Regions from separate parts of the Actinomadura rubrobrunea NBRC 15275 genome, predicted to be linked through region 1. Evidence: predicted binding sites of a transcription regulator. Region 1 holds the regulator's gene; each other region holds the start of a gene.

Region 1 (5,794 bases):
TCCACGTAAACCTTGACCACCCGGTCGATCAGCTGCTTGAGGCTGTGCTCGCGCTGCGGCGTGCCGAGGGCGCCGCGAAAGTACTTCGAGGTCACGATGTTGACGGCGTTCACCGACCAGAAGTCGGGGAACTCCACCCCGTGCTGCTCGAAGTTGACCGAACCGTCACGCCAGTTGGTCATGACCACGTCACGACGCTCCCAGCGCACCGTGTCGTACGGATGCACGCCGGGCGTGGTGAAGATCCGCTCGACCTTGAGGCCCTTGCGGCTCCCCCTGCCGCGCCGGGCCGCCGAGCCGCTCACCGTCTCCGTCATGACCTTCCCCCTCTCGGGCCCACCCATCGGACCCTGTCCAGGAATAACTCCACCCGTCGGCCGTTTGCTCCCGCCGCGGGCGCTGTCAACCACCGTCTTGATGCCGCCCCTTACCGGGGCCGACCAGGCTCCCCCGAGGAACCGGCCTTGTTACGCAACGCCTCGATCTCTCTGGCGAAGTCGTCCAGCGACTCGAACCCCCGGTAGACCGAGGCGAACCGCAGATAGGCGACCTCGTCGAGTTCGCTGAGCGGGCCGAGGATGGCCAGTCCGATCTCATGCGAGGCAATCTCGGCCACACCCGTCGCCCTGATCGCCTCCTCCACCCGCTGCCCGAGCTTGGCCAGCGCGTCCTCGTCCACCGGACGCCCCTGGCAGGCCCGGCGCACGCCAGCGATGATCTTGTCTCGGGAGAACGGCTCGGTGACGCCGCTGCGCTTGGCCACCATGAGCAGCACGTTCTCCTGCGTGGTGAACCTCTTGCCGCAATCCGGGCACGACCGGCGGCGTCGGATGGCCGATCCGTCGTCGGTGGAGCGGCTGTCGATCACCTTGGTGTCAGGGTGGCGGCAGAACGGGCAGTGCACGCGTTCCCTCCTCCCCTGACAGATCACGTCACACGAGAAATCGTTCCCCACAAGACACAACTTGTGGTTAATGACGCCCGTGTAACTACTAGATGTTGTGGTCAACCGTAGGACCCCGGGAGGGGCAACGCAACCTGGATCAGCCGCCTCGGCAGTAGACCCATGTCACACCGAGCCTCCCGGACCCCGCCCGGGCGTGTCGCCTCACGAGTTCCCACAACCCCCACAAAGCCACCGAAACCCCGTCCACGCAGGGCCTCCCGCGCCCTCTCGGACCTCCGCGGCGACGCCCCACCCTCGCCCCCGCCACGCCGCACAGATCACCGAAAGAAGCCGTCCGATCACGACGTCGACGCGGCCTGCTCACCCCCGCCCCCTCCACACCGCGTCACCGAACCCCACTCAGTCAGTGACCCCCGCCCCACCACCGCGCCCGGACATACGGCGGGAGCGCCTTGCATCCGGGCATCTCCGCGCGGCAGGCGGTGGTCGCGGCGGTGCGCGGCGTGCCCACGAGTCGCGAGCATGCCCGGCGCCTGCGGCATCGCACTGGGGACCGCCACCCTGCCCTGCCGGATCGGCGCTGCTCATGCTGACCGCAGTGTGGGCGCTGGTCACCGGGCTGCTTGAGATCGTCACGGCGACCCGTCTGCGCCCGGAGCCGCGGCGAGTGGCCGTACGTGCTCGCCGGCGCCATGCCGGTGCTGTCCGGGGCGCTACCGCCACCGCGGTCGGCGCCCCCGTTCGGCGTTGGGCGTTGCGATCGGCGGACGCGTCCCGAAGAGGACGCCGAAGGACGGGCCGTTCGCCGCTCCGCGACGGCCGCGAGCAACTCAGCGGCCACCGCGCCGTCGCGGGTCAGCCTCAACGCCAAGGGAGGTGAGGCGCGCCTGTGCAGCGCCGGGATCAGGCCCGGCGGACGGTGCCTGCGGCGGGCGGCCCGTGGCGAATGTGGGCCACAGCCCGAGCGACTCCGGCAGCCAGAAGACGGCGCGTCGGGCGGCTCATGCCGCCGCACCACGATCCCGTCGAGCCGCACCCGGCCCGTCGCTGAGCCCCCGACGGAGCCCTGGCCATGAGCGACAACGGCACGTCACAGCTGATCAGTGACGCCCCACCGCAGCGCGGTCAGCCGAGCCGCCCTCCGCGCATCGCGCGCATGCGACCACGGCCGGGCCTGCGGTCTTGCGTGCGGCGGTGTCGCCAGACGGCCCTTTCCCTGCGGCACGGAGAACGGTGCCCCGTCGAAGTGCGCCGCAGGGGCAGGGGTTCGGAGCCGACGAGTGGCGACGGGCGCGTGGTCCGCGCGCGTCGGCGAGGGAGCATGTCGCATTTCCTCGTCGTCCCCGCGACGACGGCCGGTTGTCGGACCCGGGTGGCAAGATCCCGATTTGCGGGCCGCCGGATCGGGAGGACGTGCCGCAGGGATGACGGCGCGACCGATGCTCGCTGCGCGCGGAGGAACCAGGCCGCCGTCGGCGAGTCGACGAACGGGAACCCGCGACGGCGGCTCTGCGACTAATACAGCGACCGCGTCTACGGCTAGTCGGCGGGGAGGTGAAGGCGTTGGCCGGGTCGGACGATCGTGGTGGACATGTTGTTGAGGTCCATGATGCGGCGGACGACCAGGCGCGTGTCGCCGCCGGGGCGCTCGCGCTGCGCGATGCTCCACAGCGAGTCGCCGTCGCCGACGACGACCGTCTTGCCCGGGCGGCCCTGCCGGCTCGGATCGGACAGCTCGGGGCCGCCCGCGCCCGCGCGCTCGGTCGCGGTCAGCCACAACGCGACCAGGAGCGGCACCGCCAGCAGGCAGATCACCACGACGCGACCGCGTCGCGTCAGCCGCACCTCCCCCCACTCGTCCTCCGCCGGAGCGCCCAGGGGCGGCGCAGCGGCGGCCGGGGTTGGCGCTTGTCTCGCCAGGGCCGGGGCCTCGGCCGTTGTGCAGTGCTGGTGGAACGAACCCGCCATCTCGGTCCCCTTCGCGACCGACCACCGATCTTCGAATGAATATTCGATCGAACGGTTGTACGATGTTGTACCGCAGCCCCCCGTGAAACGCGAGTACATTCTTCGAACAATTGTTTGATCATCGCAGCGGAACGCGATAACGTTCGGCTCGGAGTGACGGAGCGAGCGCCGGGAGGCGACGAGCGATGAGCAAGGTCCGGGAGCTGCCCGACGGTCCCAGAGACGAGGCCGGGCTGACCCAACGGCAGCGCATGGTCCTGGAGGTTATCCGCGACTCGGTGCAGCGCCGCGGCTACCCCCCCTCCATGCGCGAGATCGGCGAGGCCGTCGGTCTGACCAGCACCTCCAGCGTGTCGCACCAGCTCCGGGCGCTCCAGCGCAAGGGCTACCTGCGCCGCGACCCCAACCGCCCGCGGGCCGTCGAGGTGCGCGTCCCGGGCACCGCTCCGGTGCGCGCCGACGGCGAGGCCTACGAGGCGCCCGGCTCCGGTCAGGACGCCGCGCCGCGTCCCGCCCCCGCCTACGTGCCGCTGGTGGGACGGATCGCCGCCGGCGGGCCGATCCTGGCCGAGGAGGCCGTGGAGGACGTGTTCGCCCTGCCCCGGCAGCTCGTCGGCGAGGGCACCCACTTCCTGCTGAAGGTCACCGGCGACTCGATGATCGACGCGGCGATCGCCGACGGCGACTGGGTCGTGGTGCGCCAGCAGCCGGTGGCCGAGCAGGGCGACATCGTCGCCGCGATGATCGACGGCGAGGCCACGGTGAAGACGTTCAAGCGCCGCGACGGCCACATCTGGCTCGTCCCGCAGAACCCGGCCTACGAGCCGATCCCCGGCGACGAGGCGTCCATCCTGGGTCGGGTGGTCGCCGTGCTGCGCAAGATGTGACGTTCCCGTGAGCCCGGCCGCTCCCGGCCGCGTCGTTCCGCTCGCTCCCGCGGCGCGTCGCGTCACGCGACCGCCGCGCCGCCCGCCATCCGCCCGCCCGGCGGTGGCGGGCGTACGCGTGCGCACCGGGCCCCGCTCGCCGGGGAGCCCGTCGAAGACCGCGTGCGGACGCACTCGCCTCAACCCATTCCACATCCATACGTCCACGGACGCCGTTCAGCGCCCGTGTCCGTTTCGGCACGCTCCACAGTCCGCGCCATGACGCTCCGGGCCGACCACGCGGCACCGCGGGACGGCATCCCCCTGAGGCCGTTGTGCGACACGGTGCGCTGAGGCCGGCCGTACGCGGCCGTCCAGCTGGGAATCGGTGCCCGCCGGTGCCGGACCACGCGCTGCGCGGCTGGTCGCGCCGCGTCAGCCGGGCGGCTCCCCCGGGGCGCGGACGCGGGACGGGTCGTCGCCGACCAGTCCCGCGAGGGCCGGATCAACCCGGCCCGCATCTACCGTCATGATCTCGTACTCGGCCACGCCCGCGCAGACGAATGGGTCAGTCGCGGCGATTTTTTCGATCTCGGGGCGGTCCACCCCGCACGCGATGATCACGCCGCCGTGCTCGGACGGCACGGTCTGCCCCGAGAGCACGAACGTGCCCGCCCGGTGGTGGCGTTCGAGGTACGCCACGTGGGCGGGCACGTGCGGCCCGGCGGCCTCCTCGGAGCCGAGGTAGCGCAGCCGAAGGACGTGCAGGGTGCTCACTTCGCGGGCACGATGTTCACGATCTTGGGGGGCCGGACGATGACCCGGTTGATCTGCGCGCCGCCCAAAGCCTCGTTGACCTTGGCGGAGGCCAGCGCCAGCCGCTCCAGCTCCTCCTCGGAGATGTCGGGCGGCACCTGCAGGCGGTCGCGGACCTTGCCCGCGACCTGCACCACGCAGGTCACCGACTCCTGCACCACCAGCGACGGGTCGGCCGACGGCCAGCCCGCGGTCGCCACGGACGGCTCGTGGCCCAGCCGCTCCCACGCCTCCTCGGCGGTGTAGGGGGCGAACAGCGACAGCAGCACCGCGATCGTCTCGGCGGCCTCCCGCACGGCCGGGTCGGCGGGGCCGGGGCCGTCGTCGATGGCGCGGCGGGTGGCGGTGACCAGCGACATGATCCGGGCGATCGCCACGTTGTAGCGGTGCTGCTCGATCAGCGCGGTGGCCTCGTCGATGGTGCGGTGCGTGACGCGCCGCAGGTCGACCGCGCCGCCCGCCGGGTCGGTGCCGGGCGCGGACGTCACGTCGGCGGCGATGCGGTGCACGCGCGCCAGGAACTTCGACATGCCGGACGGCGACACGTCGGCCCAGTCGATGTCGTCCTCGGGCGGCCCGGAGAACAGCAGCGCCAGGCGCACCACGTCCACGCCCCACTGCTCGATCTGCTCGCCCAGGTCGACCATGTTGCCCAGCGACTTGGACATGGCCTTGCCGTTCAGGATCACCTGGCCCTGGTTGACCAGCCGGGTGAACGGCTCGGTGAAGTCGACCATGCCCATGTCGTACAGCACCTTGGTGAAGAACCGGCTGTACAGCAGGTGCAGGATGGCGTGCTCGACGCCGCCGGTGTACTGGTCGACCGGCATCCACTTGCGGACCTGCTCGACGTCGAACGGACCGTCCTCGTAGCCCGGGGAGCAGTACCGGAAGTAGTACCAGGACGAGTCCACGAACGTGTCCATGGTGTCGCTGTCGCGCTTGGCGGCGCCGCCGCACTTGGGACAGTCGACGTTGACCCAGTTCTCCGCCGCGGCCAGCGGCGAGGTGCCCTTGGGCGCCAGGTCGGCGCCGCGCAGGTCGTCGGGCAGCAGCACCGGCAGCTGGTCGTCGGGCACCGGGACCTCGCCGCACGACGGGCAGTGCACGATCGGGATCGGGCAGCCCCAGAACCGCTGCCGGGACACCAGCCAGTCGCGCAGCCGGAAGTTGACCGCGGCCTTGCCCAGCCCCTTCTCCTCCAGGATCTGGATGATGCGGGCGATCGCGTCGGCCT
Region 2 (5,794 bases), on a different contig from region 1:
GATCACCTACATCGACGACGACGTCGTCCGCCAGGTGCGGGAGCTGGGCGGGGTCTCGGCGATCGCGATCAGCCATCCGCACTTCTACGGCTCGATGATCGAGTGGGCGCACGCCTTCGACGCCCCCGTCTACATCCACGAGGCCGACCGGCAGTGGGTGGCGCGTCCCGACGACGCGGTGCGGTTCTGGTCGGGCGACACCCTGGAGATCGCCGACGGCCTCACCCTGATCAACGCGGGCGTGCACTTCGCCGGCGGCCAGGTGCTGCACTGGCGCGACGCCGAGGACGGGGAGGGAGCCCTGTTCACCGGGGACATCCTGCATGTCGTCCAGGACCGCCGCTGGGTCAGCTTCATGTGGTCCTACCCCAACCTCATCCCCGAGCGGCCGAGGACGATCCGCAGGGCGTTGCGGCTGCTGGAGCCCTACCACTTCCGCCGCGTGTACGGGGGCTGGTGGAAGCGCATCGTCTCCACCGACGGCAAGGCGGCCGTCCAGCGGTCCTTCGACCGCTACGTGGACTTCGCCCTGGACGACGGCTGACCGGGCGGCCGGCCGGAGAGGGCCTCGGCGATGGCGGCCGTGTTCTGGTACTCGCGCCAATGCGCGATGCGCCCGTCGCGGGCGCGCAGCACGACGACGAAGGGGGCGACGAGCGTCGGGCCGCCGGGGCCCGCCGCCGCGGCCAGCGCGTACTCGACGACGATCACCTCCGGGTCGGCGGTCTCGTGGACGACGACGTCGCGGAACTTCTCGAACCGCACGTCCAGGGACCTCCGCCCTGCCGCGACGAAGCGCATCACCGCGTCCCGGCCCTCGACGCGGCCGGGCGCGCCTTTCGGCGAGAAGGGCGTCTCCAGGACGATGTCCTCCGCGCACATGTCCTCGGTGAACGCGACGCCGCCCTCCAGGACGTTGCGTTGGAAGCGGGCGAACAGCTCGCGGGGCGTGGGGACGCTCTGCCGAGGCATCGGAAGTCCCTTCGGCCGAAGATGAGCGATGACTCGACTGGAAAATCATGAGTGGCGACTCATCTTGTCAATCGGCTGGGAAGAAGTAGGCCATGACGGCACGCGGACCTGACGACGCCGGGCAGGCGGGGCGCGGCGGGCAGGAGACCGGGCGGCGGCTGCGCGCGGACGCCCGGCGGAACCGGGCGCGCATCCTGGCCGCCGCCGAGGAGGTGTTCGCCGAGAAGGGGGAGGGAGCCTCCACCGAGGAGGTGGCGGCGCGGGCCGGGGTCGCGATCGGCACGGTGTTCCGGCACTTCCCGACCAAGCGCGACCTGCTCGCGGCGATCATGAAGGAGCTGCGGGCCCGGCTGGTGGACGAGGCGGCCGCGCTGGCGGCGGGCGCCGATCCGGCCACGGCCTTCTTCGACTTCTTCGCGTTCATGGTCGAGCGGGCGGCCCGGGTGCGGACCGTGCTGGGCCTGCTGGCCGCCGAGGGCATGGGCGTCCGGACCGACGAGCAGATCCGCGGCGCCTTGGAGAACGTGGTCGGCGAGCTGCTGCAGGGCGCGCAGCGCGCCGGCGCCGTGCGTCCGGACGTCCGGCTCGACCAGGTCATGGCGATCCTCACCGCCACCTGCCAGGGCGCCATGCACGGGGCGTGGGACGACGACCTGCGCCGCCGCACGCTGATGATCGTGTTCGACGGGCTGCGGCCCCGCCCCTGAAAAAGCGTTGGCCCGGACGGTGCGGCGGCGGCCACGATGGGGCCGTGAACGCATCCGCGTGGCCGCCGCCCCGTCTGGGCGCGCCCGGACTGGTCCTGCGCCGCTGGAGCGAGGGCGACGCGGCGATCCTCCTCGACGCCGTCACGGAGTCCCACGAACACCTGCGCACGTGGATGCCCTGGGCGCAGGACGCGCCCTCCCTGGAGGGCCAGCGCGCCTTCCTCCGGAGTTCGGTCGACGCCTGGGACCGCGGCGCCGAGTTCGTCTACGGCGTGTTCGACCCCGAGGAGACGGCCGTGCTGGGCTGCGTCGGCCTGCACCGCCGCGCCGGGCCGGAGTGCCTCGAGATCGGCTACTGGGTGCACGCCGCGCACACCCGCCGCGGTCTGGCGAGCACGGCCGCCGCGCTGATGACGGACGTGGCGTTCGCCCTCCCCGGCATCGACCGCACCGAGATCCACTGCGATCAGGCGAACGCGGCCAGCGCCGCGGTCCCGCGCTCGCTCGGCTACCGGCTGGACCGCGTCCAGCCCCGCGCCGCCGTGCTCCCCGCGGAGACCGGCCGCGACATGGTCTGGGTCATGTCGCGGGACGCCCACGGGGACAGCGAGGCGCGCCGCCGCGCCCTCGCCGCCCGCGGCCGATGACCGCGCGGCCGTCCTGTGCGGAACGCGTGCGGGGGCCTGGGCGGGAGCGGTGAGAAGGCACGGGTGCGGTTCCGGTGGCGTCAGGTGTTCGAACACGTGTACGGTTCGGTGGTGCGCCCGGTCGATGGGACGGGCGCGGACCATAAACAAAGCGGGCCGGGACCGGCACGAAATGCGGCGGCTCGACGTCGCGTTATTTCCCCGGGGAGCTGTCGCCGCCTCTGGTTACCCTGAGGCCATCGTGTCTCGCCTTCGCGCCCAGACAAGGAACCGGAAGAACGCCGTGCATGACCGACTCATCGTGCGTGGAGCACGCGAGCACAACCTGAAGGACGTCTCGCTGGACCTGCCGCGGGACTCTCTGATCGTGTTCACCGGGCTGTCCGGTTCCGGCAAGTCGAGTCTGGCGTTCGACACGATCTTCGCCGAGGGGCAGCGCCGGTACGTGGAGTCGCTGTCGGCCTACGCCCGCCAGTTCCTCGGCCAGATGGACAAGCCCGACGTCGACTTCATCGAGGGCCTGTCCCCGGCGGTGTCGATCGACCAGAAGTCGACCAGCAAGAACCCGCGCTCCACGGTCGGCACGATCACCGAGGTCTACGACTACCTGCGGCTGCTGTACGCGCGCATCGGCCGCCCCCACTGCCCGGTGTGCCGCCGGCCGATCAGCCGCCAGGCGCCGCAGCAGATCGTGGACCGGGTGCTGGAACTGGAGGAGGGCACCCGGTTCCAGGTGCTCGCCCCGGTGATCCGCGGCCGCAAGGGCGAATACGTCGAGCTGTTCCGCGAGCTGCAGTCCAAGGGGTACTCGCGGGCCATGGTGGACGGGCGGATGGTCCGCCTCGACGACCCGCCCAAGCTCAAGAAGCAGGAGAAGCACGACATCTCCGTGATCGTCGACCGGCTGACGGTGAAGCAGTCGGCGCGCCAGCGGCTGGCCGACTCGGTGGAGACCGCGCTCGGCCTGTCCGGGGGCACGATCGTGCTGGACTTCGTCGACCTCCCCGAGGACGACGAGAACCGCACCCGGATGTACTCCGAGCACCTGTACTGCCCCTACGACGACCTGTCGTTCGACGAGCTGGAGCCCCGCTCGTTCTCCTTCAACTCCCCCTACGGCGCCTGCCCCGACTGCACCGGCCTCGGCACCCGCATGGAGGTCGACCCCGAGCTGGTCGTGCCCGACCCGTCCCTCACCCTGGGGGAGGGCGCCATCCAGCCGTGGTCGAACGGGCACGTCAGCGACTACTTCCTGCGGCTGCTGTCGGCGCTGGGCGACGCCATGGGCTTCGACCTGAACACCCCCTGGGAGAAGCTCCCGGCCAAGGCGCGCAAGGCGATCCTGCACGGCCATTCGACGCAGGTGCACGTCCGCTACAGGAACCGCTACGGCCGCACCCGCTCGTACTACACCTCCTACGAGGGCGTCATCCCCTACATCCAGCGGCGGCACTCCGAGGCCGAGAGCGACGCGACCCGCGAGCGCTTCGAGGGCTACATGCGGGAGATCCCGTGCCCGTCCTGCGGCGGCGCGCGCCTCAAGCCGTACGTGCTGGCGGTCACCGTGGGCGGCAAGTCGATCGCCGAGGTCGCGGCCATGCCGATCGGCGAGTGCGCCAAGTTCCTGTTGTCGCTGGAGCTGACCGAACGGGAGCGGCACATCGCCGAGCGCGTCCTCAAGGAGGTCAACGCGCGCCTGGGCTTCCTGCTGGACGTCGGCCTGGACTACCTCAGCCTGGACCGCGCCTCGGCCACCCTGGCCGGGGGCGAGGCGCAGCGCATCCGGCTGGCCACCCAGATCGGGTCCGGGCTGGTGGGCGTGCTGTACGTGCTGGACGAGCCGTCCATCGGCCTGCACCAGCGCGACAACCAGCGCCTCCTGGAGACCCTGCTGCGGCTGCGCGACATGGGCAACACGCTGATCGTCGTCGAGCACGACGAGGACACCATCCGGGCCGCCGACTGGGTGGTCGACATCGGCCCGCGCGCGGGCGAGCACGGCGGCCGCATCGTGGTGTCCGGCCCGGTCGAGGAGCTGCTGCGCAGCGAGGAGTCCCTGACCGGCGCCTACCTGTCGGGCCGCCGGGAGATCCCGGTGCCGCGGGTCCGCCGGCCCCGGCAGAAGGGCCGGGAGATCGTCGTCAAGGGCGCCCAGCAGAACAACCTGCGCAACGTGGACGTGGCGTTCCCCCTCGGGGTGTTCACCGCGGTCACCGGCGTGTCCGGGTCCGGCAAGTCCACGCTGGTCAACGACATCCTCTACAACGCGCTGGCCAAGCAGCTGCACGGGGCCAAGACCGTGCCCGGCAAGCACCGCCGGGTCACCGGCGTCGACCAGCTCGACAAGGTGGTGCACGTCGACCAGTCGCCGATCGGGCGGACGCCCCGGTCGAACCCGGCCACCTACACCGGGGTGTTCGACCACATCCGCAAGCTGTTCGCGCAGACCGCCGAGGCCAAGGTGCGCGGCTACCAGCCGGGCCGGTTCTCCTTCAACGTCAAGGGCGGCCGCTGCGAGAACTGCTCCGGCGACGGCACCATCAAGATCGAGATGAACTTCCTGCCGGACGTCTACGTGCCCTGCGAGGTCTGCCACGGCGCCCGCTACAACCGGGAGACCCTGGAGGTCCACTACAAGGGCAAGACGATCGCCGAGGTCCTCGACATGCCGATCGAGGAGGCCGCCGAGTTCTTCGAGCCGATCAGCGCGATCCACCGGCACCTGAAGACGCTCAACGACGTGGGCCTGGGCTACGTGCGGCTCGGCCAGCCCGCGCCCACCCTGTCGGGCGGGGAGGCCCAGCGCGTCAAGCTGGCCGCCGAACTGCAGCGCCGGTCCACCGGCCGCACCGTCTACGTGCTGGACGAGCCCACCACCGGCCTGCACTTCGAGGACATCCGCCGCCTGCTCGGCGTGCTCAACGGCCTGGTCGACAAGGGCAACACGGTCATCGTCATCGAGCACAACCTCGACGTGATCAAGACCGCCGACTGGATCATCGACATGGGCCCCGAGGGCGGCTCCCGGGGCGGCACCGTCGTCGCCGCCGGCACGCCGGAGGACGTGGCGAAGGTCGAGGCCAGCCACACCGGCAAGTTCCTCGCGAAGATCTTGGGCTGACGCACGGGCGAGGGACGCCCCTCGCGGAGGTGCAAGCGAACTGGCTCGAAGGGAGCAGTTCCCCGACACCGGCTCCCTTCGAGCGGCCCCGTCCCGCGGCCTCCCCGTGCCGTGTCCGAGAATGGTTCTGCTTTGAACCAATGGGGGAGCCGGAACGTGCTCCTGGTGAAAGTGACAACGGACGTCTCGAGGGACGGAGGACACGGCATGGCACAGGAGCCCGCACCGCGGACGGAATCCGCCGAGCGGCCACCTGGGGAAGGCGAGACCCGGCGCGGGGTCCTGTTCGGCGTCGGCCTGGCGGGGGCGGCCGGGGTGCTCGCGGCGTGCGGCGGGTCGGGCGGCGG
Region 3 (5,794 bases), on a different contig from region 1:
CCAGGCGTGTGCTCCGCCTGTCCTGCGGTCACCGCCGGAAGCGAGGCCGGGCGCGGACGTGCATCCGTTCACCCTGGCAGCCGAGGGACGCCTCGCGGAGCATGGCGCGGTGCCCCGGGGCGCGACGATCAGGCTCCGGTGGTGCTGTTTCAGCAACCTTTGTCGCTTGTTCCGGAACCTGGGCGTGTAATCGGAGGTATGAAGGACGAGTCGGGGATCGCCCGGGCCCTGGCCGAGGTGGGGCCGCGGCTCAAGCGGCTGCGCACCGAGCGCGGGGTGACGCTGGCGGCGCTGTCGGAGGCGACGGGCATCTCCAAGAGCACGTTGTCGCGTCTGGAGTCGGGGCAGCGCCGACCGAGCCTGGAGCTGCTGCTGCCGCTGGCGCAGGCGCATCAAGTGCCCCTGGACGAGTTGGTCGGCGCGCCGGAGGTGGGCGATCCTCGGGTGCGTCTCAAACCGCTGCGCAGGAACGGCACGGTGGTGCTTCCGTTGACGCGGCAGCCGGGGCCGCTGCAGTCGTTCAAAATGGTGCTTCCGGCGTCGCGTCGCACGCCCGATCCGGTCACTCATGAGGGCTACGAGTGGCTGTATGTGTTGTCGGGGCGGCTGCGTCTGGTGCTGGCGGACCGCGACCTGGTCTTGGGACCGGGTGAGGCCGCCGAGTTCGACACCCGGTTGCCGCACTGGTTCGGTTCCACCGGGGAGGGCCCGGTGGAGTTGCTGAGCCTCTTCGGCCGCCAGGGCGAACGGATGCACGTCCGCGCCCGGCCGCGCTCCCGGCGGTGACCACAGGACAGGCGGAGCACACGCCTGGCCTCCAGTGCACCCCTCGGGCCGCTGTACAGGCGGGGCGGTCGCTGTTGCGCCAGCGTCGCAGCCGCAGCCGTGGAGTGGCCAGTTCCCGTGCGCTGCTCAAGCGGGTGGAGCCCACTCGCGACAGGGGAGGGGAGTGATGGCCGGAACGAGCTGCCGGAGCCCAGCTGTGCTCACGCCACCGCGACCCGCACGCCCTGCACATGGACATGCGCGGGCCGTTCGGATCATCGCACCTGGGCGCGACCCGCGCTCACAGTAGCGACAGCTGCTCCGGCGCGCTGGGCGACGAGCCGACGGTGGGTGTTTCACCGGGCACTGGTCCGGAGCGGCCCGCCGAACCGCGATGGCCCAGCGAGCGGCGGTCGATGCCGTACTTGGCCGCCAACTCTTTCACCCGCAGAGAGATCCGCTCCTGGAACTCCCGCGGAGCGTACGCGCCGCCCCGGTACAGCCGCGCGTACGGCTTCACCAGGTCCGGGCGATGCTCGCGCAGCCACGCCAGGAACCACTCGCGCGCCCCCGGCCGCAGATGCAGCGTGATCGCCGTCACCGAGGTGGCGCCCGCCTCGGCGATCCGCCGCACGGCCTCCTCCAGCTGCGCCGGAGAGTCGGTCATGTACGGCAGCACCGGCCCCATCACCACGCCGCAGCGCACGCCCGCGTCGTTCAGCGCCGCGCACACCTCCAGCCTCTTGTCGGGGGACGGCGTGCCCGGCTCCACCAGCCGCCACAGCTCGCGGTCGAGGAACCCCACCGACACCGCCGTGCTGACCTCCGTGCGCTCGGCCGCCTCCGCCAGCAGCGGCAGATCCCGCAGGATCAGCGATCCCTTGGTGAGGATGGAGAACGGGTTGGCGGCGTCCCGCAGCGCCTCCAGGATCGGGGGCATCAGCCGGTACCGGCCCTCGGCGCGCTGGTAGCAGTCGACGTTGGTGCCCATCGCGATGTGCTCGCCGCGCCAGCGCGGCGCCGCCAGCTCCCGGCGGACCAGCTCGCCCGCGTTCACCTTCACGACGATCTTGGAGTCGAAGTCGGCGCCGGAGTCCAGGTCCAGGTACTCGTGCGAGCCGCGCGCGAAGCAGTTGTGCGAGACCACCCCGTCGGCGATGAAGTCGCCGGTGCCGGTGGTGATGTCGTACATGGGCGTCTCGAGCCCCAGCGGTTCGATCGACACCACGCGCAGCGCGGCGTCCCCGTCGAGCGCCGCGCCTTCGATCGACCGCTTCCGTGTGACGGCCGGATCGACCGTGTGGAGGAAGCGGAGCCGTTCGCGCGGCCCGCCGGCGAGGCGGACCCGCGTCGCGGCGCCGCCCGCCGGGGCGGCGCACGTCTCGAAGGGGAGGCCGAGGGCCGCCAGGCCGTCTGCCAACCCGCGGGACAGTCGCATGTCGGCGACGGTGATCCGCGCCCCGCCTTCGAGGCCGTCGCCCTCGTCATCGTGGATCTCGCCGCCGGTGTCGAACAGTCCGGCGAGCAGACCCGCGTACCACGACCGCGACGGGTGCCGCGGCCACCGGGTCACCTGCTCGACGTCGGCCAGCGCGACGGCCCCGCCGAGACGCCGGCGCTCCGCACCGCGCGGTGTCTCCTCGACGGCGCGGTCTGCCGCGTCGTGGGGGACGCCGAAGTGCTCCAGATAGCGGCGGACCCTGTCCAGCACCTCGACCTCGTCGGCGGGCAGACGAACGTGGTGCGGGCGGACACCGTCCGGAACGCGCACCACCGCGGACAGGTAGCCGCGGCGGTAGTCGTCGTCGACCTTCGGCGGTGCGGCGAACCCGCCGGTGCCGACCAGACGGTCGCCGACGGCCAGGTGCGGACGCCGGGCGCCGCCGGGTTCGGCGTCCGTGACGTACCTCCAGCCGCGGTCGCTCAAGAAGCGGTGGTCGCCGCTGGTGATGAGGCGGGTGCCGTCCTGCAAGGTGACGCGGTAGGCGGGCTTGACCGTCCGCCAGTGGGCGAGGACCTCCGTCACCGCGTACCGGCGACCGTCCCCCTCCCGGCGCGTGCCGTAGATGCGGTCGCCGACGCGCAGATCCCGCAGGGGCCTGGTGCCGCCGTCGGCCATGAGGATCGGGGTGTCGCCCGACAGGCAGTAGACGCACGCGTGGGAGCACCCCCGGTAGGGGTTGATGGTCCAGCGGAAGGGCATGCGGGAGGCGGCCGGGACGCGGTTGATGATCGAACGGGCCTGCACTTCGTAGAAGGTGATGCCGCGGAAGCCGGGCGTGTCGAACGTCCGGGCGACCGCGCGTCGTTCGATCAGCGGCGCCGCCGGGCCGGGCTCGGCCCCGTCGTCGAGCCGCAGGTTGTCCCAGCGCATCGGCCACACCCCCCGCATGGATCGAACATGTGAACGATAGAACGCGCGTTCGATGATCGCAACTGTGCGTGACCATGGGCGGACCGCCGCGCGGGCCGGCGGAGTGAATGTTCCCTGTCACTTGCGGCGAACGGATGCGACACGGGCATCGTCGTTTGGCGTCGACCACGGCAAAGCGTGCGTAACAATGGCTCGTCATGGTCTGGACGAGCAAGCGGACACCGGGTGCGCTCGCGCGGGCGCTGACCGCGGGCGCACTGGCGACGGGAGCGCTGGCGGTGACGGCGGCATGCGTACCGGTGCTGGGCGGCGCCGACGAGAGCAAGGCGGGGGAGCGGGCGCCCGGCGGCGCGGGCGCGCGGGCCGAATGCCCGGACGTGCCCGCGCCCGAGGGGACCGCGGGCCGCCAGCTGCGCGGCATGTGGATCGCCACCGTCGGCAACATCGACTGGCCCAAGGCCGGCCGCCGCTCCGTCGACCAGCAGAAGGCCGACTTCCGCAAGCTGCTGGACACCGCGCGGGCGATGAACCTCAACGCGGTGTTCGTGCAGATCCGTCCGAACTCCGACGCCTTCTACGACTCCCCGTACGAGCCGTGGTCGCAGTGGATCACCGGCACGCCCGGCAAGGACCCCGGCTACGACGTGCTGAAGTTCATGCTGGACGAGGCGCACGCCCGCAACCTCGAGTTCCACGCCTGGTTCAACCCCTACCGGGTGAGCCGCGAAGGCGACCTCAAAAAGCTCGCCCCCGACAGTCCCGCCCGCCGCAACCCCGGCTGGGTGCGCAAGTACGGCAAGGGCCTGTGGTATGACCCGGGCCTGCCGGAGGTACGGGACCTGGTCGTCAAGGCCGTCCTGGACGTGGTCCGCAAGTACGACATCGACGCGGTCCACTTCGACGACTACTTCTACCCCTACCCCGAGGCGGGCGCCGGGGAGTTCCCCGACCAGGACAGCTATAAGACCTACGGCAAGGGCATGCGCAAGGACGACTGGCGCCGCCAGAACGTCGACACGCTCGTCAAGACCGTCTCCGAGCGGATCCGCCAGGCCAAGCCCTGGGTGCGGTTCGGCATCAGCCCGTTCGGGGTGTGGCGCAACGACACCACCGACCCGCAGGGGTCGCCCACGCGCGCGCTGCAGAGCTACGACGATCTCCACGCCGACACCCGCAAGTGGATCCGCGAAGAATGGATCGACTACGTCACGCCGCAGCTGTACTGGCCCATCGGTGACGCCCGCGCTGACTACGCCAAGCTGGTCGACTGGTGGGCCCGCCAAGTGGAGGGCACCAAGGTGCAGCTGACGATCGGGCAGGCCGCCTACCGCGTCGGCAAGGACGCGGCCTGGCGCAAGCCCGACGAACTGTCGCGGCACCTGAAACTCAACGCCCGCTACCCGGCGGTGCGCGGCGACGTGTACTTCAGCGCCTCCGACCTGGTCGCCAACCGGCAGGGGTTCGCCACCCGCCTGCGTGACGACCACTACACGCGCCCGGCGCTGCCGCCCGTCTCGCCCGCCGCCGTCGACCGGGACCAGACGGGGCAGGGCCCCGCGCCCGCCCACCGGGTGCGGGCCGAAGGCGGCGACCGCGGCGTGCGCGTCACCTGGAACGCGTCCGGTGACGCCGTCGCCTACGCGGTGTACCGGGTGGACGGCAAGCGCGCCGCCTGCGCCCCCGTCACCCCCGGGACGCTGCTGACGACCGTGCGCGGCGGCGGCATCGTCGACCCGACGGCCAAACCGGGCCGCACCTACACCTACTACGTCACCGCGGTCGACCGGATGCAGCGTGAAAGCGCTCCCGCGCGGGGCGCGACGGTCACCGCCCCACGGGGATAATGATCTTGCTGCCGGGGCAAGAACATGGCACCGCAACCCCGCCCCCCGGAGGTATGGCATGTCGCTGTCGATGGAGGAGCAGCGGATCCTCGCCGAGATCGAGACCCGTCTCAGCGAGGAGGATCCGCGGCTGGCCCATCGCCTGTCGAAAGCGGGCGCGAAGGTGGGCCGGGCGCGGCGCCGCCGGATCCGCCTGATCGCAGCCGTTGCGGTCGCGGGGCTCGCAGTGCTGACGGCGGTCGCCGCGGCGGTGCTCACCGCGATCTCATAGTTGGGCGGGTGCCGCGGCGCGTTCCGCTCCCGGCGGACCGGCGCGCCGCGCACCCGCCCCGCTATGAGAGGGCCCCGGCGGGCGGTTCGCCTGCCGGGGCCCTGTGACGTTCAGGCCGGTGTGGTGGTCGCCTCGCGGCGAAAGGCACAACGAGGCTCCTGCCCGAACCATGCGGCCCAGCGGTATTCCTCGAAGGCAAAGGGTAGAGCCCGGGGGACACATGCCACACCGACACCACCCACGATAACGGCACCGGGGGAGTGCTCCTCCACGCCGAGGTAAGCCGAGAGTGTCAGCACGGTCACGTGACCGGACAGTGAGTGTTGTCTGAGCCGCGTGCACCCGCCCGGTTCGCGTGGCGTCGCACACTGTGGATGGTCGGGGGGCGAACGTCCTGACCGCCGCCGACACGGGGTGCTCGCGGCACGGCCAGTTCCGCCCATCGCGCGTCCCTCGCGGCGGGCGGAGCGGGAACGATCCGACGTGACGCGGGAATCGGCACAGGTGAGGAGTCCGGCAGTGGCCGCCAACACCGACAGG
Region 4 (5,794 bases), on a different contig from region 1:
GGAGGTAATGAGCAAGCAAACGTCGGGCATTCCGGACTAACCGAACGGCCACGTGAGCACTTCCTTACCGGCATCCGCACAGCCTCCGACCTGCCCCTTTACCGGACCGGACCCGCCCTTTCCAGCCCCGGAATATGTCCGAGGTCTCCCGCGCCGGCGCGTCGCACCACTGCCGCGCCGCGCGGGCTTCCTCGGGTCGAACGCGGCCGCACCGGGCACGCCCCGGTGCGGATCGGCAAGGTCAGGATCGACGCGTCCGTTGAGCTCCGCCCCCAGGGTCGCCGGACGTCGATCGTGTCGCCCCCGAGATCATCCTCGAGTCCGACGCGGCCCCACCTGCGCCCCGAAACCCCCGCCGCCGGACTATCGCGCTCTCGCTTCTTCGCACCGCCGCGCCGCGATGCCAGGCGCACCGGAACCGGACCACATCCCCATGTCACTGATCTGGGATCAGCAGGTTCCGCGGCGTCTCCCCTCCCGCCTTCGCGCCTCGATGACGTGCCGCCGCCTGGGCGCTCGCCCCGTCGGCGAAGGCGTCACTCGACGTCCCACTCGCCTTCGGGGACGTCGCTCACGCCCTCCTGTTCGAGCGCTTCGCGGACCACGCGGTAGGCCAGTCCGGGCGGGTAGCCCTTGCGTGCGAGGAGGCCGACCAGGCGCCGGGTCCGCTTCGCGGTGTCCAGGCCGCGGGTCGCGGCCAGCTTCCGGTCGATCAACGCCCGGGCGGTGCGTTCCTCCTCTTCGGGCGCGAGCGCCTCCACCGCCTCGCTGACGGTCTCGGCGTCCACGCCGCGGCGCCGAAGCTCGGCCGCCAGCGCACGCTTTCCCAGCCCGCGCCCACGGTGCCGGGATTGCACCCATGCCTGCGCGAACGCCTCGTCGTCGATCAGCCCGACGTCGGCGAACCGCCCCAGGACGCGCTCGGCCACCTCGTCCGGCACCTTCTTGCGACGCAGCGCGTCGGCGAGTTGCGCACGGGTGCGCGGCGCCGCGGTCAGCATCCGCAGGCAAATCTCCCGCGCCCGCGCCTCCGCCCGGTCTTCCGCCGTCGCGTCGCGCCCTGGACCGGCGGCCGCCGCGTCCTCGCCCGATCGCCATGCGAGACCGGGTGGCTCGCCACGCTCGGCCGTCCGGCGCCGACTCCCCGTCTGCCGTCGGCGGCCTTCGCTTCTCCGCTGCGCTCGCTTCCGACCCCCGGCGCCGCCGACGGTTTCGCCCCCGTTCTCCGCATCGGCTGGTGCGGCGGGGCCGCCCGCTCGTGGACGACGGCCGTCACGGCCAGCGGTCGGCGACCGCGAGGCGCCACCGGACTCCGGACGGGGCGATTCGGCCCCTGCAGAAGGCGTAGAGGCCGTGTCGAAAGACCTGGCGGGTGTGGACCTCCCCGGCGTGCGACCAGGAGTCCTCCACGGATTGCTTTCCGGCGACGGCGAGGTCCGCGCAGGGCGGCGCCCAGAACGCGACGCCGAGGGAAAAGAGCCGCGCGCGTCATCAACGCTCTCACCGCTCCCCGCGCCGCCAGGCTCCAAGCGGGTCGATTCGGCTGCCGCGAAAGGCCCAGCCGCCGCACCGAAAGGCTGAGGGACCGTAGCGGAAGGCTCAGAGGCCACGGCGGATGGCTCGGAGGGTGTGGGGGACGACGCCGGGCTGTCCGGCTTGCGAGCGGGAGCCTCCCTGGGATTGGCCTCCCGCGACAGTGGAGTCCACGCAGGACCCTCAGAACGCGACGCCCAGGGGAAAGCGTCGCTACGCGCGTCGTCGACACCCCCATCGCTCCCGGTGCCGCCGGGCTCCAGAGGGGCTGACGGCTCAGGGACCGTGGCGGAATCCCTCGCGGCCATTGCGGATGGCTGGGAGGTCGTACCGGAGGACGTCGGACTGTCCGGCGTGTGGCCGGGCCCCTCCCACGGACTGCTCTTCGGCGACGGCGGGGTCCAGGCGGGACGTTCGGAAGACGACGCCCGAGGGAAGGCACGGCGGCCTGCCTCATCGGCGGTCCCACTGCTCCCGGTACGACCGGGTGCCTGACGGCTCGATTCGGCCGCCGCTGACGACTCAAAGGCTGTGGCGGAAGAGCCAGAGGCCGCGTCGGATGGTTCGGAGGGCGTGGGGGACGACGCCGGGCTGTCCGGCTTGCGGGCGGGAGCCTCCCAGAGGTTGGTCTCCCGCGACGGCGGGCTCCACGCAGGGTCCTCCGAACGCGACGCCCAAGGGAAAGTGTCGCTGCGCGCGTCGTCGGCGGTCCCGCCGGTTTCGGTGCCGCGGGGCCGGTCGTCGTCGGAAGGTTCGCCCCAGGGATTGCCCGTGGGCGTCCACTCCTTCTTCGGCGCGCGTGGAGGCTCTCCCCAGAGCTTGCCGTCGGCGGGGGCGAGCCAGGCAGGCGCGGAACCCTCGTCGGCCGGCGCGGCGCCAGCCGGCGTCCAGGGGAGGTCGTCCGCCGCCGAAGCGGGCGTCCCGGCGGACTCGTCGGCGGAGGGCGGGATGGTGTCGTCCTCGGGCGGGACTCGGTGAGCGCTCATCGCGGGCTCTCGGGAGCGGCGGCGCCATCGGGGAAGGACCGCGCACCGGTCCGCCGGTGCCGGGCAAGGCGCCGCCGCCCTTCACACGAGATCATCGCCCAGTCTTCGTCAAGAGTCACCCGGATCGGCGGATTCCTTGTCAGGAATCACCGGGCTTGACGCTTTTGGCGCCCTTGCGCGGCGCGGCGGACGGGGCCGACGGGGCGGCGGCGGCCCCGGCGGTCTCCGGAGCCTCCCGGTCGAGGCGGGGCCCGACGCCCAGCTTCTCCTTGATCTTCTTCTCGATCTCGTCGGCGATGTCCGGGTTGGCCCTGAGGAAGTTGCGGGCGTTCTCCTTGCCCTGGCCGAGCTGGTCGCCCTCGTAGGTGTACCAGGCGCCGGACTTGCGGACGAAGCCGTGCTCGACGCCCAGGTCGATCAGGCCGCCCTCCCGGCTGATGCCCTGGCCGTACAGCAGGTCGAAGTCGGCGACGCGGAACGGCGGGGCCAGCTTGTTCTTGACGACCTTGACGCGCACCCGGTTGCCGACGGGCTCGGTGCCGTCCTTGAGGGTCTCGATGCGGCGCACGTCCAGGCGGACGGAGGCGTAGAACTTCAGCGCCCGGCCGCCGGTGGTGGTCTCGGGCGAGCCGAACATCACGCCGACCTTCTCGCGCAGCTGGTTGATGAAGATGGCGGTGGTCTTGGTCGAGTTGATCGCACCGGTGAGCTTGCGCAGCGCCTGCGACATCAGCCGGGCCTGCAGGCCGACGTGGCTGTCGCCCATCTCGCCCTCGATCTCGGCGCGCGGCACCAGCGCGGCCACCGAGTCGATGACCACGATGTCGATGGCGCCGGACCGGATCAGCATGTCGGTGATCTCCAGCGCCTGCTCGCCGGTGTCGGGCTGGGACACCAGCAGGGCGTCGATGTCCACGCCGAGCTTGCGGGCGTACTCGGGGTCGAGGGCGTGCTCGGCGTCCACGAACGCGGCGATGCCGCCCTTCTTCTGCACGTTCGCCACCGCGTGCAGGGCGATGGAGGTCTTGCCACTGCCCTCGGGGCCGTAGATCTCGACGATGCGGCCGCGCGGCAGGCCGCCGACGCCCAGGGCGATGTCGAGGGAGATCGACCCGGTCGGCACCACCTCGACCGGTGCCCGGGCCTCGTCGCCCAGCCGCATCACCGAGCCCTTGCCGAACTGCCGCTCGATCTGGGCCAGTGCCGTCTCGAGAGCCTTCTCCCGGTCGTTCGCTGCCATCAGAGGTGCCCCTTGTCTGTCCGGTGCTGTCGCGGCCCGGTGACCCCGGCCGTGTCACGGGTGACGTTACGGGGAGCCACCGACAGTTTCGAGGTGCCGGCCGACGTGTGGACAACGCCGCACGCGGGCCCCACTTTACCGAACATCCGTTCGATCATGGGATCGCGTGGCGATTTGACCGGGAAACTCCGTGCGTCGCGCGTCCCCGAGCCCGTACGCTGGCGCAGTTACGGAGGGTTTGCCCATGACGCTGACCGTTCTCTTCTGCGTCGATCCGCTCCACCCCCGGCGCGTCGATCCCTACTTCTCGCGCGAGGCCGCCGCCGTACGGGACCACTACGGCGAGATCGCCCTCATCGACCACGACGCCCTCCAACGAGGCGACGCCGACGGAGCGGTGCGGGCCGTCCCCGACGACCTCGGGCCCGTCTGGTACCGCGGGTGGATGGTGACGAGCGCCGAGTACGCCGCCCTCGCCGCCGCGCTCAAGCAGCGGGGCGCCGTGCTGCTCACCCACCCCGACGACTACCGGCGCGCGCACGAGCTGCCGGGCTGGCACGACACGTTCGCCGGCCTCACCCCGCGCAGCGTGTGGCGGCCCGTCGAGCCGTACGGGGACCCGGGAGACCTGGCCGAGCTGGTACGGCCCCTGCGGGCCGGGCCCGCCGTCGTCAAGGACTACGTCAAGTCCCGCAAGCACGAGTGGGAGCAGGCGTGCTTCGTGCCCGACGTGAAGAACACGACGCAGCTGCGCTCGGTCGTCGAGAAGATGATGGCGCTGCAGGGCGACGCGCTGGCGGGCGGGATCGTGGTGCGCGAGTACGAGCGGTTCGACGGCTCCGGCGAGGCGCGGGTGTGGTGGGTGGACGGCGAGCCCGCGGTGGTGGGCCCGCATCCCGACACCCCTGACGTGGAGCCGGAGCCGCCGGACTACGAGGCGGTGGCGTCCGCCGTGCGCAGCCTGGGGTGCCGGTTCATCACCACCGACTTGGCGCGCCGCGAGGACGGCCGGTGGCGCGTGGTGGAGGTGGGCGACGGCCAGGTGAGCGGCCTGCCCGCCACGGTCGACCCGATGGACCTGTACGCGCATCTGCCGCTTCCCGACTGAGCAGGCCCTCGCCACGGTGCGCGACGGGTCGATCGCAGTGGAACCGGGACGGCGCTCACTTCCGTCACACGATCGAACACCCTTAGTCTGTGGCTCCGCGATGCGGATCCCATGACGGAGGGCGCCTCCGGCCTTCCAGGCGGCACCCCGTCGCAGAGCCCCCAGATCTTTTTGTAAGGACGTGTCCCATGCCCCAACAGGACCTCCCGCGGCCCCGGCTCAGCTCCCGGGCGGTGAAGATCGGCATGGTCAGCGCTCTATCGCTCACGCTGGCGGCGTGCGGCAAGACGACGACGGCGTACTGCGTCGACCGCCTGTCGTTCACGGCCCTCGGATCAGGCAGTTACAGGGTCGTTCCCGACTACTACTGCGAGCGGACCTACCCCTTTACCTCGCCCGACTACGGCCGCTACTTCTGGTACTACGGCCCCAAGCGCGTCTCCGACGACTCCGGCTACAACTCCGGCGGCAGCAGCACCGGCGGCACCTATGTCTCCGGGGGCAGCCGCTACGCGCCGAGCAGGGGCAAGATCAAGACCAGCAGCGGCAAGACCCTCCGCGGCGGGTTCGGCGGCAGCGGACGCAGCGGAGGCTGACGTTGCGACGCGTCCGCTCGACGCCCCGACCCGACTGGCCCGCCCGGATCGAGGCTCAGGGACTGGCCTTCCACAAGACCGCCCACCCCGAGAACCTCAGCCGCCCCTACTGGGACGAGTCCGTGCACTACGTCTTCGAGATGGACGAGGTGCTGGCCCTGGAGGAGGTGGTGGAGGAGCTGCACCGCATGTGCCTGGAGGTGGTGGACCATGTGGTGACGACCGGCCGCTACCACGTCCTCGGCATCCCCGACCGGGTGGCGCCTCTCATCGAGGAGTCGTGGCGCCGCCGGGACCCGCACCTGTACGGGCGGTTCGACCTCTGGTACGA

The links. The regulator LexA, encoded in region 1, represses DNA repair genes until DNA is damaged. The targets are predictions, from matches to a motif close to TCGAACANNTGTTCGA.
Region 2: uvrA (excinuclease ABC subunit UvrA) is a predicted target of LexA. The motif match lies at 2,415-2,430, and genes of this name have one in related genera.
Region 3: AR3_RS10965 (intein-containing Rv2578c family radical SAM protein) is a predicted target of LexA. The motif match lies at 3,177-3,192, and genes of this name have one in related genera.
Region 4: recA (recombinase RecA) is a predicted target of LexA. The motif match lies at 3,898-3,913, and genes of this name have one in related genera.

The regions. Positions count from the first base shown of each region.
Region 1 is NZ_BCQU01000006.1:86,783-92,576, forward strand. Features, by position in the region: gene AR3_RS03275 (vitamin B12-dependent ribonucleotide reductase) at 1-317, opposite strand, end outside; gene nrdR (transcriptional regulator NrdR) at 428-904, opposite strand; gene AR3_RS30225 (LysM peptidoglycan-binding domain-containing protein) at 2,447-2,752, opposite strand; gene lexA (transcriptional repressor LexA) at 3,061-3,762, shown strand; gene AR3_RS03295 (YciI family protein) at 4,177-4,518, opposite strand; gene leuS (leucine--tRNA ligase) at 4,515-5,794, opposite strand, start outside.
Region 2 is NZ_BCQU01000007.1:90,185-95,978, reverse strand. Features, by position in the region: gene AR3_RS03820 (MBL fold metallo-hydrolase) at 1-544, shown strand, start outside; gene AR3_RS03815 (nuclear transport factor 2 family protein) at 514-972, opposite strand; gene AR3_RS03810 (TetR/AcrR family transcriptional regulator) at 1,065-1,679, shown strand; gene AR3_RS03805 (GNAT family N-acetyltransferase) at 1,724-2,326, shown strand; gene uvrA (excinuclease ABC subunit UvrA) at 2,610-5,447, shown strand; gene AR3_RS03795 (Rieske (2Fe-2S) protein) at 5,655-5,794, shown strand, end outside.
Region 3 is NZ_BCQU01000027.1:6,755-12,548, forward strand. Features, by position in the region: gene AR3_RS10960 (helix-turn-helix domain-containing protein) at 199-786, shown strand; gene AR3_RS10965 (intein-containing Rv2578c family radical SAM protein) at 1,067-3,139, opposite strand; gene AR3_RS10970 (glycoside hydrolase family 10-like protein) at 3,337-4,983, shown strand; gene AR3_RS10975 (DUF3040 domain-containing protein) at 5,042-5,254, shown strand; gene AR3_RS10980 (ATP-binding protein) at 5,774-5,794, shown strand, end outside.
Region 4 is NZ_BCQU01000015.1:28,249-34,042, forward strand. Features, by position in the region: gene AR3_RS31660 (regulatory protein RecX) at 537-1,013, opposite strand; gene recA (recombinase RecA) at 2,659-3,759, opposite strand; gene AR3_RS06755 (ATP-grasp domain-containing protein) at 4,004-4,867, shown strand; gene AR3_RS06760 (hypothetical protein) at 5,056-5,463, shown strand; gene AR3_RS06765 (glutathionylspermidine synthase family protein) at 5,466-5,794, shown strand, end outside.